DNA from 4 places in the Lysinibacillus sp. HST-98 genome. Region 2 is predicted to be linked to each of the others. Evidence: riboswitches for the same ligand, from Rfam matches in the RefSeq annotation. Region 2 holds a riboswitch; each other region holds the start of a gene.
What was found. Region 2 has a riboswitch for cobalamin ahead of JIN86_RS12975 (hypothetical protein). Riboswitches for the same ligand answer to the same signal wherever they lie in the genome.
Positions count from the first base shown of each region.

Region 1: it holds a riboswitch for cobalamin, as region 2 does, so the genes downstream of both, JIN86_RS11950 (ABC transporter substrate-binding protein) here and JIN86_RS12975 (hypothetical protein) in region 2, are expected to answer to the same signal.
Region 3: it holds a riboswitch for cobalamin, as region 2 does, so the genes downstream of both, JIN86_RS02065 (energy-coupling factor ABC transporter permease) here and JIN86_RS12975 (hypothetical protein) in region 2, are expected to answer to the same signal.
Region 4: it holds a riboswitch for cobalamin, as region 2 does, so the genes downstream of both, JIN86_RS22120 (FecCD family ABC transporter permease) here and JIN86_RS12975 (hypothetical protein) in region 2, are expected to answer to the same signal.

Region 1 is NZ_JAENHX010000004.1:229,086-233,301, forward strand. It holds gene JIN86_RS11945 (FecCD family ABC transporter permease) at 1-691, opposite strand, end outside; gene JIN86_RS11950 (ABC transporter substrate-binding protein) at 688-1,656, opposite strand; cobalamin riboswitch at 1,793-1,975, opposite strand; gene JIN86_RS11955 (acyl-CoA dehydrogenase family protein) at 2,033-3,700, opposite strand; gene JIN86_RS11960 (class I adenylate-forming enzyme family protein) at 3,702-4,216, opposite strand, start outside.
Region 2 is NZ_JAENHX010000005.1:26,009-30,224, reverse strand. It holds gene JIN86_RS12985 (elongation factor G) at 1-1,141, shown strand, start outside; gene JIN86_RS12980 (hypothetical protein) at 1,105-1,329, shown strand; gene JIN86_RS12975 (hypothetical protein) at 1,324-2,079, opposite strand; cobalamin riboswitch at 2,306-2,489, opposite strand; gene JIN86_RS23595 (hypothetical protein) at 2,742-2,993, shown strand; gene JIN86_RS23590 (GNAT family N-acetyltransferase) at 3,053-3,508, shown strand; gene JIN86_RS12965 (PH domain-containing protein) at 3,671-4,051, opposite strand; gene JIN86_RS12960 (YhfM domain-containing protein) at 4,162-4,216, shown strand, end outside.
Region 3 is NZ_JAENHX010000001.1:397,355-401,570, forward strand. It holds gene cobJ (precorrin-3B C(17)-methyltransferase) at 1-918, opposite strand, end outside; gene JIN86_RS02060 ((2Fe-2S) ferredoxin domain-containing protein) at 923-1,294, opposite strand; cobalamin riboswitch at 1,441-1,622, opposite strand; cobalamin riboswitch at 1,875-2,059, shown strand; gene JIN86_RS02065 (energy-coupling factor ABC transporter permease) at 2,209-2,955, shown strand; gene JIN86_RS02070 (energy-coupling factor ABC transporter substrate-binding protein) at 2,959-3,231, shown strand; gene cbiQ (cobalt ECF transporter T component CbiQ) at 3,237-4,010, shown strand; gene JIN86_RS02080 (energy-coupling factor ABC transporter ATP-binding protein) at 4,007-4,216, shown strand, end outside.
Region 4 is NZ_JAENHX010000014.1:62,985-67,200, reverse strand. It holds gene dapF (diaminopimelate epimerase) at 1-781, opposite strand, end outside; gene JIN86_RS22125 (heme ABC transporter ATP-binding protein) at 833-1,624, opposite strand; gene JIN86_RS22120 (FecCD family ABC transporter permease) at 1,630-2,676, opposite strand; cobalamin riboswitch at 2,823-3,010, opposite strand; gene JIN86_RS22115 (biotin transporter BioY) at 3,165-3,761, shown strand; gene JIN86_RS22110 (YdhK family protein) at 3,876-4,216, shown strand, end outside.

The DNA of each region.
Region 1 (4,216 bases), on a different contig from region 2:
GCTTCACATTAACACCTAAATGTTTTGCCCGCTCTTCACCATACAACAAAACATTTAGTTCTCGTCTTTGTGTCCATAGCATAATTGAACCTACAATCACAAATGGAATGATCATTTGGACATATGGCCAACCACGCATCGAAACAGAACCAAGTAGCCAGCCTATTACCTGACGTAATTCTTCACCAGATAAGGCAATCATTAATGAAATAAGGGAACCTAAAAATGAACTAAAAATAACACCTGTTAATATCAACGTTTCCATTTTCAATGAGCGGTCTACGAGTCTAGCAAAGCTCATAACAACTACCATCGTGATGATAGCACCAATCATACTGAAGGTTGGCAGCGCATACAAACCGACAACAGGTATAGAAATACTAAAAAAGATCGTTAAAACAGCACCAACAGATGCCCCTGATGAAACCCCTAGTGTATATGGATCTGCTAATGGATTTTTTAATAAACCTTGGAATGCTGCTCCAGCAATAGCTAGAGATGCGCCTACTAGTCCCGCTAATAACACGCGAGGCAAACGAATTTTCCAAAAAATATTGGCGGCTGTTTCATCAACCGCCTTATTCCATAATACTTCTAATGGAATATGAACCGAGCCTATCGCTACGCCACACCAGATGCTAATAAGAAGAAGCGTACATGTTAATGTATAGGCTAGTGCTATTTTTTTCACTTAAATACCTCAGGATAGATTGCTTTTGCTAATTCTTCTAGACCTTCTGCTAAACGTGGCCCTTGACGACTTGTAGTACTTTCATCTACCTGCACAATCGCATTATTTTTTACGGCATTAATCGTATCAAAGCCCGCCCGTTTTGGTATTTTCGTTAAAATATCTGGTACATAATGATATGTCACCACGATGACATCTGGATTTTTTGCGATAATTTGTTCTGCATCAATTTTATACCAATTATCGCCATCTACAGCTACATTCTCTGCATTGATCATTTCAAGCATCGCGTTCATAAACGTACCATTGCCAGCTGTATAAATATCTGGCTCATCTGATGCTTCAACTAACACTTTTTTGGGTTCAACATCCTTGACTTTAGACAAAACTTCTTCTACTTTTGCCTTCATATTAGCAACAATTTTTTCTGCCTCTGGTAATTTTCCTGTAGCACGTCCAAGTTGCTCAATTGTTGTATATGTTTCATTAAAGTCTTGTGCGTTTCTTACTACAAATACTTTCAAACCTGCTGATTCAAGCTGTGCAATAGCCTCTTCTGAAAGAGACATGCTAGATTCGTGTGAAAAAACGATATCTGGTTTTAAGGCAATAATTTTTTCAATATCGTACTCCATACCACCAACCTTATCCTTCTCAGCTGCCTCTGGCGGATAATCGTCGTTGTCAGTAACACCAACTATTTCATCATTTAAACCTAGTCCAAAAAGGATTTCAGTATTACTTGGAATAAGTGAAACAATTTTCTCAGGAGGTGCTTCAAGTGTAATGTCCTTATTAAGGGCATCTGTTACCGTCATTGGGAATGTTGCTTCATCCACTTGTGCTGTTTCTTGCTGTGTTTGCTGCTCGTTAGATGGCTTGTTATCTTTTGCTTCCTGCCCACAAGCAGCTAGCAAGCCTACTGCTAAAAATGCTGATAATCCTATTTTCCAAAATTTCTTCATGTGAATCCTCCTTCGTTGGTCCATGCGACATTTCGCTTTATTCTGCATCAAAATAAAACCCCTCATCTTTGAACGATGAGGGGGCAAAATCGCACCAAAAAACTGATACAAAATCCACCACCCTATCCTCGTAGGTTGTCATGTCGTTATAAAGGCAGGTCTCCTGGCTAGTGCTACTTGCGATTTTTCAAGCCTTCCCGAAATCTTCAGTGGCATCATTTGAAAAAACTCACACTTACAGTGGCGGGACCGCATCGGAATCACACCGATTTCCCTTTTCACTTTACTTAAGTAAAGAACCTTTATAATATTCAGTTGATTTCATTATACATGAAAATGAAAGAAGTCGCCTCCATTCAAGACGACTACCCGGCCATTATACAATTTCAGAAAAGTATTGGACTGTTTTCATTTGAGCACCCATTTCTCTTAATGACCATGTCTGTTCTAAATAAACGTCCGCTAGTTTTTCATATTTCCCACCAAATTTATGTGCCCACTCAACCGCTATGACACTTTCATAAAGGTGAGCCATTTTTTCAGCCATACCTTTTGCTTCAAAAGTTTTCGTTGCCGCGTCTAAAGCGCTAAAAATTTGCAGTTTCATAGAAATATTCGCCAATTGTTCTTTAACGATTTGTACTAGTGAGCTGTCAGCTAATTTCTCTAATCGTTCCTCCATCTCACAGACAAACAGTTCATGTGCATGAAACTTATCCACTAAACGAATGAGTTCTAAGGCCAAAATATTAGCCGTCCCCTCCCACACCGTCAACACTTGCGCATCTCTTAATAAGCGGGGCGTTACAAAGTCTTCTATATAGCCATTACCCCCGTGTAATTCAATTGCCTCACTGGCATAGTAAACAGCTTGCTCTGCCGTTTCTTTTTTCATAATGGCAATATATAAACGATTCATAATAAGTTCTTGCTGTGTTCCCTGTCCACTTGTCACTTTATCGTATAATTGAATAAGATCAAAAACTGTCGCTACTTCCACGTGCAACTTAGCTGCAAATTTCCCTAAAGTATCCTGAATCATAGGGTATTGTGTTAAGGGCTTGCCAAATGCATGTCGATTGGTTACATAATGTTTTGCCTCTAAGAAGCCACGACGCATAATACCAATAGAAGCGACTGCATTACAAATTCTTGAGAGATTTAGTGCTTCTAGCATATAATAAATCCCTTTATTTTGCTCCCCTACAACATAGGCAAGTGCACCATCAAATTCTACCTCACCAGATGGAACTGCCCGAACGCCTAATTTATCTTTCAATCGGCGAATACGTAGATGATTTGTTGTTCCATCTTCTTTACGCCAAGGAACTGCAAACAACGTTAAGCCTTTGGAACCTGCTGGCGCCCCTTCTATTCGTGCCAATACCATCGCTACACCACACATGCCCGCATTGGATGCAAAGTATTTTTCACCATATAGACGATACGCAGTGCCATCCTTTCTCGCCTCCACCACATTTGCACCGACGTCAGAGCCTCCTTGACGTTCTGTTAAAAAGGTCGCACCTTCATATAAATCTGTGTCACCTGTTGCACAAACATGTGGTAAAAAACGTTGCTTTACCTCTTCATCTGCATAATGATCTAATAGATAGGCAGTCGCCATCGTCAATGTTACGGGACAATAAAATCCAGGTTCTGCATGTGATAGCAAATAACCTTGTGCAAAGCTATAAACATAATTCCCCTTGTGACCTAGCTGCGGAATATGCTTGTGTACATAACCTACAATCCCAGTATTATATGTCTCTTCAATCGTTTTTTTATAGCCATCATTAACCCAAACCTCTGATATCTCTTCACCATAGGCATCATATCTTTGAAGGCGAGGCTCACCCAGTCGATCTGTATGCTTTGCCCTCGTATCAATATCACCTGCACATAGCTCACCAAAATCTGTTAACTCTCGTTGGGCATAGGATAAAAACTCTTTATCTAACATCATTTCTACTATTTTTTGAAGCGTGTCATCTTCCGTAAAAAAGTTCGTAGTACGCATTGCTTCTTTTTGTAATACTTTCATACTATCTCACCTCTTGCCCCTTCAAATTTTGTTTTAATATTTTGCCTGATGCATTGCGTGGTAGCGCTTCCACTTTTTCAAAAATACGTGGTATTTTAAATTTTGCAAGATGTTCCTCTAAATAAGCTTTCAAAGCTTCCTCATCGATGTCTTGTTTAGCAGAATACACCGCCTTTACCGTTTCCCCCCATTGCGGATGTGGCACACCAATTACCGCAACCTCGAATATCCCTTCAAAGCTCAATAAACAATCTTCAATTTCTTTCGGATAAATGTTGACACCACCCGAAATAATGACATCCTTTTTACGATCTACAATCCAAATAAAACCATCTTCATCCTTACGAGCTAGATCTCCTGTTTTTAACCAACCGTCAATAAAGGCTTCATTAGTTGCTACTTCATCCTTATAGTAGCCAATCATGTTACCCTCACCCAACAAGACAATTTCCCCCACTTCGCCTACATTTACATCTTCTCCACTGTTATTCACAATACGCAATTCTGTACCAAGTG
Region 2 (4,216 bases):
TGTGCGGGATGAATTTTTATTTGGCGAAGTAACAGAAAAAGTAACCGAAATTCGCCTTTATAACGGCAGTCGCTATGAGACTGTTCAACAGATAGAGGCAGGAGAAATTTTCGCTGTCAAAGGACTGAGCCAGGCAAACATTGGGGATCAAATCGGTACAACGATGCTATCCCAGCCCTATGAGCTTGTCCCAACCTTACAGGCAAAGGTTCAATATGAGGGCGATCAGCATATCAAGGAAGTGCTCCAGTTTTTCCGTTTACTCGAAGCTGAAGAGCCGTCCTTGCGTGTGGTCTGGCAGGAAAAATTTCAGGAAATCCATGTGCATATTATGGGTGTCATTCAATTGGAGGTCCTGACAGAGGTATTCATGACGCGTTTTTCAATAGCTGTCTCCTTTGGTGAGCCGCAAATTTTATATATGGAAACCATTGCGACCCCCGTAACAGGCTATGGTCATTTCGAGCCCCTCAAGCATTATGCCGAAGTTCATTTATTAATGGAGCCAAATCCACGTGGAACAGGTAATACCTTCAGCAATGCCTGTCATGCCGATCATTTATCTGTAGGCAATCAGCGCCTTGTTGAAAAGCACCTGTTTGAGCGTGATCATCATGGGCTACTGACAGGCTTCCCTGTAACAGATATTCATTTTACACTTCTAACAGGTCGCGGGCATAATGAGCATACATCGGGGGGAGATTTCCGTGAAGCCAGTTTCCGTGCCCTACGTCAGGGGCTGGAGCAGGCACAAAATGTTCTACTTGAACCCTATTATCGCTTTAAAATGAAGGCTTCAAACGACTTTATCGGTCGTATGATGACTGATATTCAGCAAGCAGCAGGCATATTCGATGACCCGATTTTATCCGAAACGGATGTTATCCTAACAGGTCGTGCGCCTGTTGCCACTTTAATGAGCTACAGTACAACCTTTGCCGCCTATACAAATGGGAAAGGTGCACTCACACTCCAATTTGATGGCTATGATGTGTGCCATAATACAGAGGATGTGATTGCACAGATTGGCTACGATAAAAATGCAGACCCTGAGTATAGCTCCTCTAGTATCTTTTGTGCAAAGGGCAAAGGGTATACGGTTCCATGGCAAGAAGCACAGGCAGCCATGCATTGCCTGTAGGATGGGGTGATTTTGTTCGCGTGAAGGCATTACTTGCTTTCGCGGGTATTCGTCGCACTAGCGCGGGTATTTCACTTGCTTCCGCAGGTATTCGTCGCACTAGCGCGGGTATTTTTCCTGCTTTCGCGGATATTCATAGCGCAAGATCAAAACAAGCCCTCCGAATAATGGAGGGCTTGTTTTTATAGTGCACCTACAGCCTTCTTTGTTGGTTTGTCCATCAAATAAGCGGGTTCAACTATCACGTAGTCATGCTTGTTTGTAAAATCAATTAGTACCTTACCTGGCTGACTTTTTAAAAGTTGTAGATGATTAATTAATTGCAGTAAAAGCTCGTGACCGTTGCCACGTGGATGCCAGTTGAAATGATAATCATTTAACGCTTGCACTGCTTCAATAAACTGGGCATATTCCTGCTGTACAAATGCGATGAGTTTGTCATGGTGAGGCGCTAAATCGTGTAAATACGTTTCGTAAAAGCGCATAACAATCGAGCATAATAAGTCATTGACACGAGCGGCACTTAAAACAGGCTTTGGCTCCAATGAGAGACGGTCAAGGTTGGGCTTTGCGCGTGTAGAATCAATGCGCGTAATTAAGTGATACGCTTCTCCATTGACCTCATAGACAATCGGATTGGTCGGCATGTACATCATAAAACTATTCGTCTTTGTTTTCAGTTCATCTGCTATGGCTGCTTTCGCTAAAAGATGACCGTCCACATCCCCATTTTGTATCCAAATAATTTCTTTATTATATAAAATTTGCTCAAAGAAGCGATCATTGCGAATCAGCTTCGTTGCTAATAATTGATCGATCAGAGACTCGACCACCATTCTTGTTTTCGCTTTCTTGGCAACTTCTGTGCGTGGTTGCTTACAAATGTTCAGATCTTCATAAGGCGTTTCCAACATTGTCGTTACATGAATATTTGTCATACGTGCTTCCCCTTTGCGTACATATTTTCAAAACAAAAAGGACTCCCTACTTTTGAGGAAATCCTTCATTTTATCTTCTTTCATCACACAATGGCAAACAAACCCTAAGTATATGTGAATGAGTTCGATTGTGAACCCTTTCATTTACTATGGGCGTTTGACGTACTGTGACGAACAGAGCATTCTGTTTTGTCAACATGCCACCTCCTATTCCTCGTAGGTTTATGGTGTGTACTCGTAACAGGCAGGTATCCTGACTCATGATCATCGCTTCTTTTCTCCTTCCCGTCCAAAGACAGTGGATACTGAAAAGTCGCTCACATTTACAGTTGCGGGACAGTGTCGGATTCACACCGACTTCCCTTTTAAGCAAATTGCACGCAATTTACACCTATTACTACACGCTATTCAGTTGTCATAGGAATTTAGTGTACGCCACATTCCTATTAGATTACTAAAATCAATTGTAAAGTAGTATTTTTCTAAAGTCAAATATCATAATATTTTCCAAAGTACTAATCATCCTTGCTTTTCGTGCCTGATTGTTTTCTGAAAATTGTGGGAGGATATAAAAACGGTGAACTCCGTATTTTTAATCTTTCAATGACTCTATAATAAAAGATAGTGCGCACTACACTACTAATAGTGAAAGGATGAAAGATATGAAAGCAAGTCAACAATTAGTGACGAGTAATTTAGAGGAAAAAATGAAACTATTTACTCAAGCTGTTTCTGGACAAATTATAGAGGAAGCTCATTTTGTCATAGCCAACACGAACATTCCAACTGATACATTTAATTTGCTAGTGGTGAAATCGCCTATGATTCATAAGGAAATCATCTTAAACAAAGGATCAATCATTTCATTGTTAATAAACTTCCTTTCAGCACGTGGGTGGATGCCAACTATCTAAGTGATGATTGGCTACATCTGATAAAAGACTGCAATTTACAGGAAGCTGAACGAAATAAGATGATGAAGCTTGACCATACACTTCACACAGGTCCACGAATTTCCAATCATCTTACCATCACAGAAGTAAGCAACAAGGAAGAGCTTCTACAATATAAGGAAGTTTTTCTAAGTTTATTTGGAGAAACAGCAGAAAGAGATGCATTAGAAACTTATTTTCATAAATTCTCACAGGAAAAGCTAGCATCCAATGCTCGAATGTTTATTGGCTGTATAAAGGAACTACCTATCGCTACGGGATTATTAATAGACAGTAAACATAGCTATGGGATTTATGATGTGATGACAAAAGATGCGTATAGGGGCAAGGGATATGGCAGTGAGATGTTTCAATTCCTACTCAGTCAAACAATTGATAAGCAAAAGCCCGTAGTCTTACAGGCATCAGAGGATGGAAAGAATATATATAAACGCTTCGGGTTTAAAGAAGTCGGAGAAATGATTGTCTTTGAATAAGAATTCGGCAAGGCGCTCTTATTTACGCTTATCAGTATTTTCGAGCCTACCGTAATCATGAAGCCGACTTAAAATCCTTTACACCGTCCGCTTCTGGCACGACAAAAAAGCCTCGCATTATTGCGGGCTTTTGGTTGTGCACATGGACTATTAGCACCTTCATTACGTCCCTAACACATACTGTGCTAAGACGCTTTGCACCTTATAAATATTTGTCGCCTTATTAAAGTTTTTTTGAATCGGTAATGAACTGCCAGACACCCATATTTTGAGCTCTGCATCTAAATCAAATGTTCCAGCTGTTTCTACTGAAAAATGAACGATATTTTTATAGGGAATGGAATGATACTCTGTTTTCTTGCCAGTCACTCCTTGCTTATCAATGAGGATCAATCGTTTATTGGTAAAAATAAACGTGTCTCTAATAATTTTATAGGCGTTCTTGACTGTCTCGTTTGGAATTAATAAATTATGGACCTCCTCCTGTAGTTTTTCTAAATTCACCTCGCTTGCATTGCCGATCAATCCATCAAATAAGCCCACTATCTGTCCCCTTTCGCTCTCGTTTATTTAATGTATTACAAAGAAGTGAGAGCTACGACAGGAAATGGTGGTATTATTTAGCCTATAGAGGGGGTGAGTGGTTGCGAATAATGATAGTTGCCTTAGTGTCTCTACTAGCCGTTGTTTTACTAGGATGTAATGAAA
Region 3 (4,216 bases), on a different contig from region 2:
CTTTGGCGTAGCGGCTATACTGGGTTTATTAAAGCGCCCTGCATTAGGGTCAGCCATAAAGTCATTTCGCGCTGTTCCTGTCTCTTGGTTCATTGCCCAAGGTTCATTTTCTTCGCGTAAACGTTGATGTGGACGTAATGGCTGTTTCTCTTCACCCAGGGTATATTTACGTTGGTAACCGCGGGGCGTAATCATCTTATTGTCATAGAAAAATGTTGACGAATTCCCGATAATTACAGTTGTCAGCATACCAATATCATGTTCTAGCATTTCAGCTAGTGTTGTCATGGTTACTTCTTGACGTTCTCGATAGGCACTTTTCACAAGCCCAACTGGTGTGTCTGGCGAACGATATTCTAAGAGAATTCGCTGAGCCTCGACAATTTGTCTTGTTCGACGACCACTTTTAGGATTGTATAAAGCAATGACAAAGTCTGCCATTGCAGCTGCCTCGACACGCTTTGCAATTAAATTCCAAGGTGTTAGATGGTCACTCAAGCTGATTGTACAAGCATCGTGCATAATAGGTGCACCAAGTATGCTAGCGCATGAATTAATCGCAGAAATCCCAGGAACAATTTCTACTTCAATTCCTGTTGCTTCTGTCCAGCCTAGCTCAATTAACACCTCATAGACTAAACCCGCCATGCCATAGACGCCTGCATCACCACTCGAAATCACCGAGACGATGCTCCCTGCTTCGGCTTGACGAACGGCTTCCTGTGCACGCGACACTTCTTCTGTCATGCCTGTACTAACAATCGATTTTGCACTTACTAAATCTTGAATCAGCTCTACATAGGTTTTGTAGCCTATAATCATATCACTTTGTTGTAAAGCCTCTACTGCACGTGTCGTAATATGCTTAAAATCTCCAGGTCCAAAGCCTACTACGAAAATTTTTCCTTTTTGCGCCATGTTGTTACCCCTCTTTCACCTTTTCGATCCCTTTAATGGCAGTTGTTTGAGCAGTACGCTGTAATGTACCTTCACGAAGTGTAAAGACATGTTCGTTGTATAAGGATTCATGATGTAAATCTTGTACTAGTGTTCTAGCATGCTCTGTTGATGGCACACGATACCAATTCCCTTGGGGGTAAGCGATTACCACACAAGCATCCTTGCATCGTCCATTACAGCGCGTTCTTGTCGTATGTATTTCTTGATCGAGTGCTTGCCGCTGTATCTCATCTCGAATGGCTAAGGTAATTTCCTCCCCATCCTTTTTCATGCAGCTACTGCCATTGCAAATAAAGAGATGTGTTTTCATCCCCTCTAAATTCCAAGTTGTCATCTTCTGTCTCCCCTCATTTGCTTTTTGGAAAAAGAAAAACCTTTACTCTATAACGAAGAGTAAAGGTTTTGTAGAAGCCAAATAAAAACGAATAGAATGAAATACAGGTACTCGCTTTCGCTTCAACTTCTCCCTCCGAAAAGTTTGCATGCACAATCAAATAAGCAGGTTTCCTGACTTAAGCTTCATTTTACTGTCGCACCTTCCCAAGTTTGCACCAGTGGCTTTGCGATTTCATCAGCTATTACAGTAGCGGGGGCTGTATTGGATTTTCACCAATTTCCCTATTATCTCGAGCTATTCGAGCACTTATTGACGTTTTATATGAAATTTTTATTAGAATTTTAAATAGAAAACTGTCTTTATCATATCTTATTTTTTTAAAATTTCAATATTTCTTCAAAAATTTATGACAAATTTATCAATTTTGAATGGAACTAGGTATGAAATTTATACAATCTATAAAATATTTGCGCACAACTCGTTATCAGAATATTCACTATTGACCTTTAATTAAAAAAATTTATAAAAGGTATAGCATATTTATGGAAATTCATGTTACACTTTGTCGTGAAATCTCACAATTTGAATGTTTTTCGGTGCAAAGTGCTTGTCATTTTGCTTAAAAGGGAAGCCGGTTTGAGTCCGGCGCGGTCCCGCCACTGTAATAGGGAGCTTTATAGAATATGTCACTGTCCAACGGATGGGAAGACCTATAAAGCATTGAACTAGAGCCAGGAGACCTGCCGAAAAATAAGTGATCGTTTCAGCCTACGAGGATAGGTGTGCGGCTTAGCAGATGAGAATGTTATTTGCTTTTTTAGCTATGCACTTTTCCACCAGTGGAGAAGTGCTTTTTTTGATTACGCACGCAATATTCTAAAAATCTACTAATTAGTTAGGAGGAAAACTTTTTGAAATTTTCATGGTGGAAACTTAGTTATTTTTTACTGGCCTTTTTAATCGTGCCAAAACGTGCCTTTGCCATGCATATCATGGAAGGTTTTTTACCAATCGAATGGGCTATTTTTTGGTGGGTCATCTCTATTCCATTTATCATTCTAGGATTGCGTTCTATTCGAAAAACCGTTGATGAAAATCCTGAAACAAAAATGCTTTTGGGGCTTTCAGGAGCCTTTGCCTTTGTGCTATCCGCCTTAAAAATCCCTTCTGTTACAGGTAGCTGCTCTCACCCAACTGGTGTAGGACTTGGGACAGTACTCTTTGGCCCTCTAGCAATGAGTGTAATTGGAACAATCGTTTTATTATTTCAATCTTTATTATTAGCTCATGGAGGAATTACAACTTTAGGGGCTAATGCCTTTTCTATGGCTATTGTTGGTCCTTTTATTGCTTACTTTGTCTTTAAAGGTGCTCAAAAAGTAGGCTTGTCATTTTCACTAGCCGTATTCTTTGCAGCTATGCTTGGTGATTTAGGTACATATATTGTGACTTCTGTACAACTAGCACTAGCCTTTCCTTCAGAGGTTGGAGGCTTTATGGCATCCTTTACAAAGTTTGCAGGAATTTTTGCCTTAACTCAAATTCCTTTAGCCGTGAGTGAAGGAATTTTAACGGTCATAGTGATGAATTTCTTGAAAAAATACAATATTAGCGAACTAAAAACTTTACGTGTTTTCTCAACAAAGGAGGCACATTAACAGATGAAAAAAAATTTATTGTTATTAGCAATTGTTGTGTTATTAGCCATCATTCCCTTGTTCATACAAAAAGGTGCTGAATTTGGTGGTGCTGATGGAGAAGCAGAAGCAGCTATTGGTGAAATCAATGCGGAATATGAGCCATGGTTTGAAAGTCTATGGGAGCCACCAAGTGGTGAAATCGAAAGCTTATTATTCGTGCTACAGGCAGCTATAGGAGCTGGCTTTATTGGCTACTTCATCGGCTATATGCGTGGCAAACACAAAGAAGGTTAACCATTATGTTACTCATTGATAAGTATGCCTATCTGAATAAGCTAGCGTCCGTTCATCCGCTAGAAAAAATGATATTTTCACTTGGATTACTTCTCATAACGCTCATCATGAGAGATGAACGACTTTCACTCATTACATTTTTTGTAATGAGTGCTTTTATCATTTTAGGTGCCAAAATTCCGCTTACATACTATGGCAAATTATTATTGCTACCTGGCTTTTTCTTATTAACAAGTCTTGTATCTATTTTACTTTCCTTTACATCATCAACGAATACACTCCCTGCCCATATTTGGTCGTTTACATGGAGGAATTGGACTGTCTTTATTGGGAACGCAAGTGTGTTAGCAGCGCAACAGCTGTTCTTTATTGTCCTTGGCAGCATTAGTTGTTTATACTTTTTAATTCTAACCACTTCCGTACAAGGAATATGTTATGTGCTACGACAATGGCGACTCCCCTCTTTATTAGTGGAGCTCGTCGAACTAACCTATCGTTTTATTTTTATGTTTTTAGAAAGCATGCAAAATATACATCTCGCCCAGCAAGCACGTCTCGGCTACCATTCACCGATGCAATGGCTACGCTCTGTCTCCATGCTTATTGTGGCATTATTTGTGGAAATGTTTCAACGTAGCCGGGAGCTCAACAACGCCATGCAATCACGTGGAGGCGAGGCCGTCTACTGGCAAGAGATGGGCACTTATAGCAAGAAAAATTGGCTATGCATGGCAGCTATTTTACTAGTCCTCATCGTATACGGAGGGTATTTCACATGACAACATTTTATTTTAAACTCAACCAATTATCTTATGCCTATGCGGATGGTACGAAGGCGTTATCAGATATTACATTAGACATTCCAAAAGGTAAAAAAATCGCCATACTCGGGCATAATGGCGCGGGAAAATCAACTTTATTTCAGCATCTTAATGGTATTTTAAAACCTACAGCTGGGTCGATTTTATTCGAAGGCAACGGTCTG
Region 4 (4,216 bases), on a different contig from region 2:
CCCATCGTATGACTAAGTCACCGCCACTAAGTTGGACTACTATCTCTTCTCCCTTCTGACAAAAACCATTTAATATAGCAGCCACTACCGCTGCACAAGCACCTGTCCCACATGCCTCTGTTATACCCGAACCTCGTTCCCAAACGCAGCATTTCAACGCCTTCTCATGAACAATCTCTACAAACTCAACATTGCAACGATAAGGAAATCTTATATCATTTGCTATATCACCAAGTGTTCTTAATGGTGCTTGCTCGATTGCATTCACAAAAAATACGGCATTCGGGTTGCCCAAAAACAAAGCTGTTACCAAAAGAGATTGTTGGGGTAACGGAAAAATCTCATTGATGACAAGCTCATTTGGATTTCCTAACATCGGAATGTCTTTGCGCAATAAGAGAGGTTTGCCCATATCGACTATCACCTCTATTACACGATTGTCTTGCACCACTACCTGAGCCAGCATAATCCCGGATTTCGTTTCAATCGTAATTAGCTCTTGTCGTACAATATGACGTTCAAAAACATACTTAGCAACACAGCGAAGACCGTTACCGCAATTTGTCCCCTCAGAGCCATCTTTATTAAATACACGCATACCACAGTCAGCAATTTTAGATGGTTGGATAATAATCAATCCATCCGAGCCAATACCAGTATGGACATTGGCCATTTTTTGAGCCAATTCACAAAAGATATCTTCCTTGTAATTATGTTGGAAAAGATCAAGATAGATATAGCTGTTGCCAATACCATGCATTTTCGTAAAGGCTATTTGCATACAGTCACTCCTTAAAGGATGTTTTATGTATCTAATAGAAGATCTCACTTTCTATATTTGGCTAAACCTCTTCGTGAACTGTTCAGGAACATATGTAAGATACGGCTTCCCTGTCAGTGGATGTATTTGAATATCCGCAAAAACACCGAATACATCTTGTAGCACTGTTGGGGTAAGTACTTCCTCTGGTGTACCATGGCAAACTATTCGCCCTTGCTGTAAAACGTAAATTTGATCGCAATACATAGCAGCGATATTTAAATCATGTAAAGCTGCTACTACGGTTAAATGCAAGGTCTGAATTAAATCCATAAGTTGAAGTTGATGTTGAATATCTAAATGATTCGTCGGCTCATCCAATATTAATACCTGTGCTTGTTGAGCGAGTGCCCTTGCAACCATGACACGCTTTTTCTCGCCACCAGAAAGCGAACTAAAGCTTCGTTTCTCTAAATGCGATATGCCCGTTTGGCTAAGAGCCTCTTTAACAATTTGAAAATCTTTCTCTTGATCAAGCTCTAACAGCTTTTTATGTGGTGTTCTTCCCATACTGACTAAATCATGCACAGTGAAATCAAATAATACGGGTGTCTCTTGGCTTACAACAGCCAAATTTTTCGCAATTGATTTACTTGATTGCTTTAATATATCTTGCTCATTTAATACTACCGTTCCGCTTTCAGGTTTTAGGAGACGATACATATTTTTTAACAATGTTGATTTTCCGCTCCCATTAGGACCAATTAATCCAACAAATTGCTTTTCTTTTATTTGAATGCTTACATCATGTAGTATACGCTGATCGTAAATGGAGAATGATACTCGTTTCGCTTCTAATGTCATGGACGTTAATCTCCTTCACCGAAAGAATAGTTGTTACGACGGAGAAGCCAAATGAAAAATGGTCCCCCGCAAAAAGCTGTAATAATACCAATTGGCATTTCCTGAGGAGAAATAATGATTCGAGCAAAGGCATCTGCCCACACTAAGAATATTCCACCTATTAAAGCACTAATAGGTATGACGTATTTATAGTTTGAGCCCACAATTAAACGCACAATATGGGGAATAATCAATCCCACAAATCCTATAGAACCACTAACTGCGACAAGCACACCAGTTAATAGAGATACTAATAGTATTAACTGAATACGGAATTGCTGAAGATTAACGCCTAATGTCACTGCCGCCTCTTCTCCTAGTAATAATAAATTTAAATTGCGATAGTGTAGCCAGAGTAGCCCAAATACAACCAAGAATACGAAGGCTGGAATCACAATATTATTCCATTTGGCTCCAGCTAAACTACCTAGCATCCAAAACATAACAGCCTTTAAGGCCCCTTCTTGCTTTGACATCATTAAAATAAAATTAGAGATAGCCGTTAAGATAAAGGACACAGCCATGCCTGCCAATAGCAAGCGGAAAATAGAGACACGTCCCCCAACACGTGACAAGAAAAAAACAAGTGTAATCGCAAGTAATGAACCAAGGAATGCGGATACCGAAAGAGCGTAAATACCTAAAAATGAAAAGGCTCCTAAAATAATCACAGAAGTAGCTCCGACAGCTGCACCTGAAGAAATCCCTAGAATATACGGGTCTGCAATAGAGTTACGTACAAGTGCCTGAATGGCTGCCCCTGCAATGGCTAACCCAGCTCCTACTATAGCAGCTAGCAAAACACGAGGTGCTCTTATTTGCCAGATGATGATTTCCTGAGAGCGACTCCAATCTTGCTCGATTGAATTTTGTATAAAAGGAATCTTAGAAAGAATAACTTTCCATACATATAACGGTGTAACTGAAACTGAGCCAACCATTACAGCAAAGGTCATTGAAACAATTAATACCATAAAAAGTACGAAGGAAAATAACATAAATTTTTTATTCATCTGTTTTAAACTCCTACTGAATATTGATGAATGAAGCAATAAAAAAAGGTATCTCATGCGAAAATGCGCATAGAAATACCCTAGATTAAACAAAGTCAGAAAAATATCCAGCTATTGTCCGTAATTGCTTGCATCCTCGTGGGCATTACAGGTATTACTAAATGGCAGGTCTCCTGGCTTCGATTCACTATCCTATAATTACCTTCCCATTCTTAAACAGTGGCAAATCATATTATAGGATTCCTCGTTACAGTTGCGGGACAGCGTCGGACTTCCACCGACTTCCCTTTTAAGTGACATTCAAAAATGTCGCACCAATAGTATTTGAAGTTATAAAATTGTGACGATTCTATCATACATTTTTATAGATAGATAGTCTACTTCTATTTAACTCAACATTTGAGTTAACCAAAAACGATAATAAGGTTGACACAATAGTATTCGTTTTTTACACTAGCAGTAATAACTTATAAAACGAGGTGAAAATCATGGCAACTGTTACTCAACATAGTCACCATAAATTAAGAACTATTGACATTACCTACATTGGGTTGTTTTCAACGCTAATGATGGTGGGTGCTAATATCACTTCCTTTGCACCCTTTATGGTAGTTGGTGGTGTACCCATTACGCTTCAAACCTTCTTTGCAATTTTAGCAGGGCTTATTCTTGGTAGTAGAAAAGGTGCGCTCGCCTGTACAATTTATATGTGCGTAGGATTGGCAGGAGCTCCTGTCTTTGCTCGTTTCGGTGGTGGAATTGGCCAAATTTTAAGCCCTACCTTTGGGTTTATTATTACATTTATATTAGCAGCATTTGTTGCAGGGCTAATCGTGGAACGAAGCGGGACAAAGAAAAGTTTTATCGTAGCTGCTTTGGTAGCAACGGCTATAAATTATTTGATAGGAACAAATTGGATGTTTTTTGCATATAAACTTTGGGCAAGTGCGCCAGAGAATTTTTCATATAAGCTCGCTTGGCTTTGGATGATTCCTCCACTACCAAAAGATATTATTTTAGCTATTTTTGCTGGTATCTTCGCCCATAGATTACAAAAAACATTGAAGATCCTGCCCATTCAATAGCATATCTCCCCACCTAATTGTTCCAGACTAAAGAAATGTTTTTCATAGGGTCATATCCATCGTTTCTGCACATTTATTTGCTACATTAGGAGCACATAGTGAGGAGGATATCATATGAAATTCAATAAAAGATGGTCAGTCGGACTATTATCAGTAGTCGCTTTAATTAGTTTATCGGCTTGTACAGAGGATCAAACAGAACCAGCGTCCACTTCTAATGAAACTGCTGAAAAAATGGATCATTCTACAATGAACCATTCAAGTTCTGGCGATGTACCAGTAACGTTAAAAAAAGCTGAAAACCCGAAATTTCCTGTAGGGAGCACAGCCATTATTACAGATGGACATATGGAAGGTATGAAAGGGGCAGAAGCAACAATAGTAGGTGCCTATAATACAACTGCCTATGTTATTTCCTATGAGCCTACATCTGGTGGAAAGCGAATAGAAAAGCA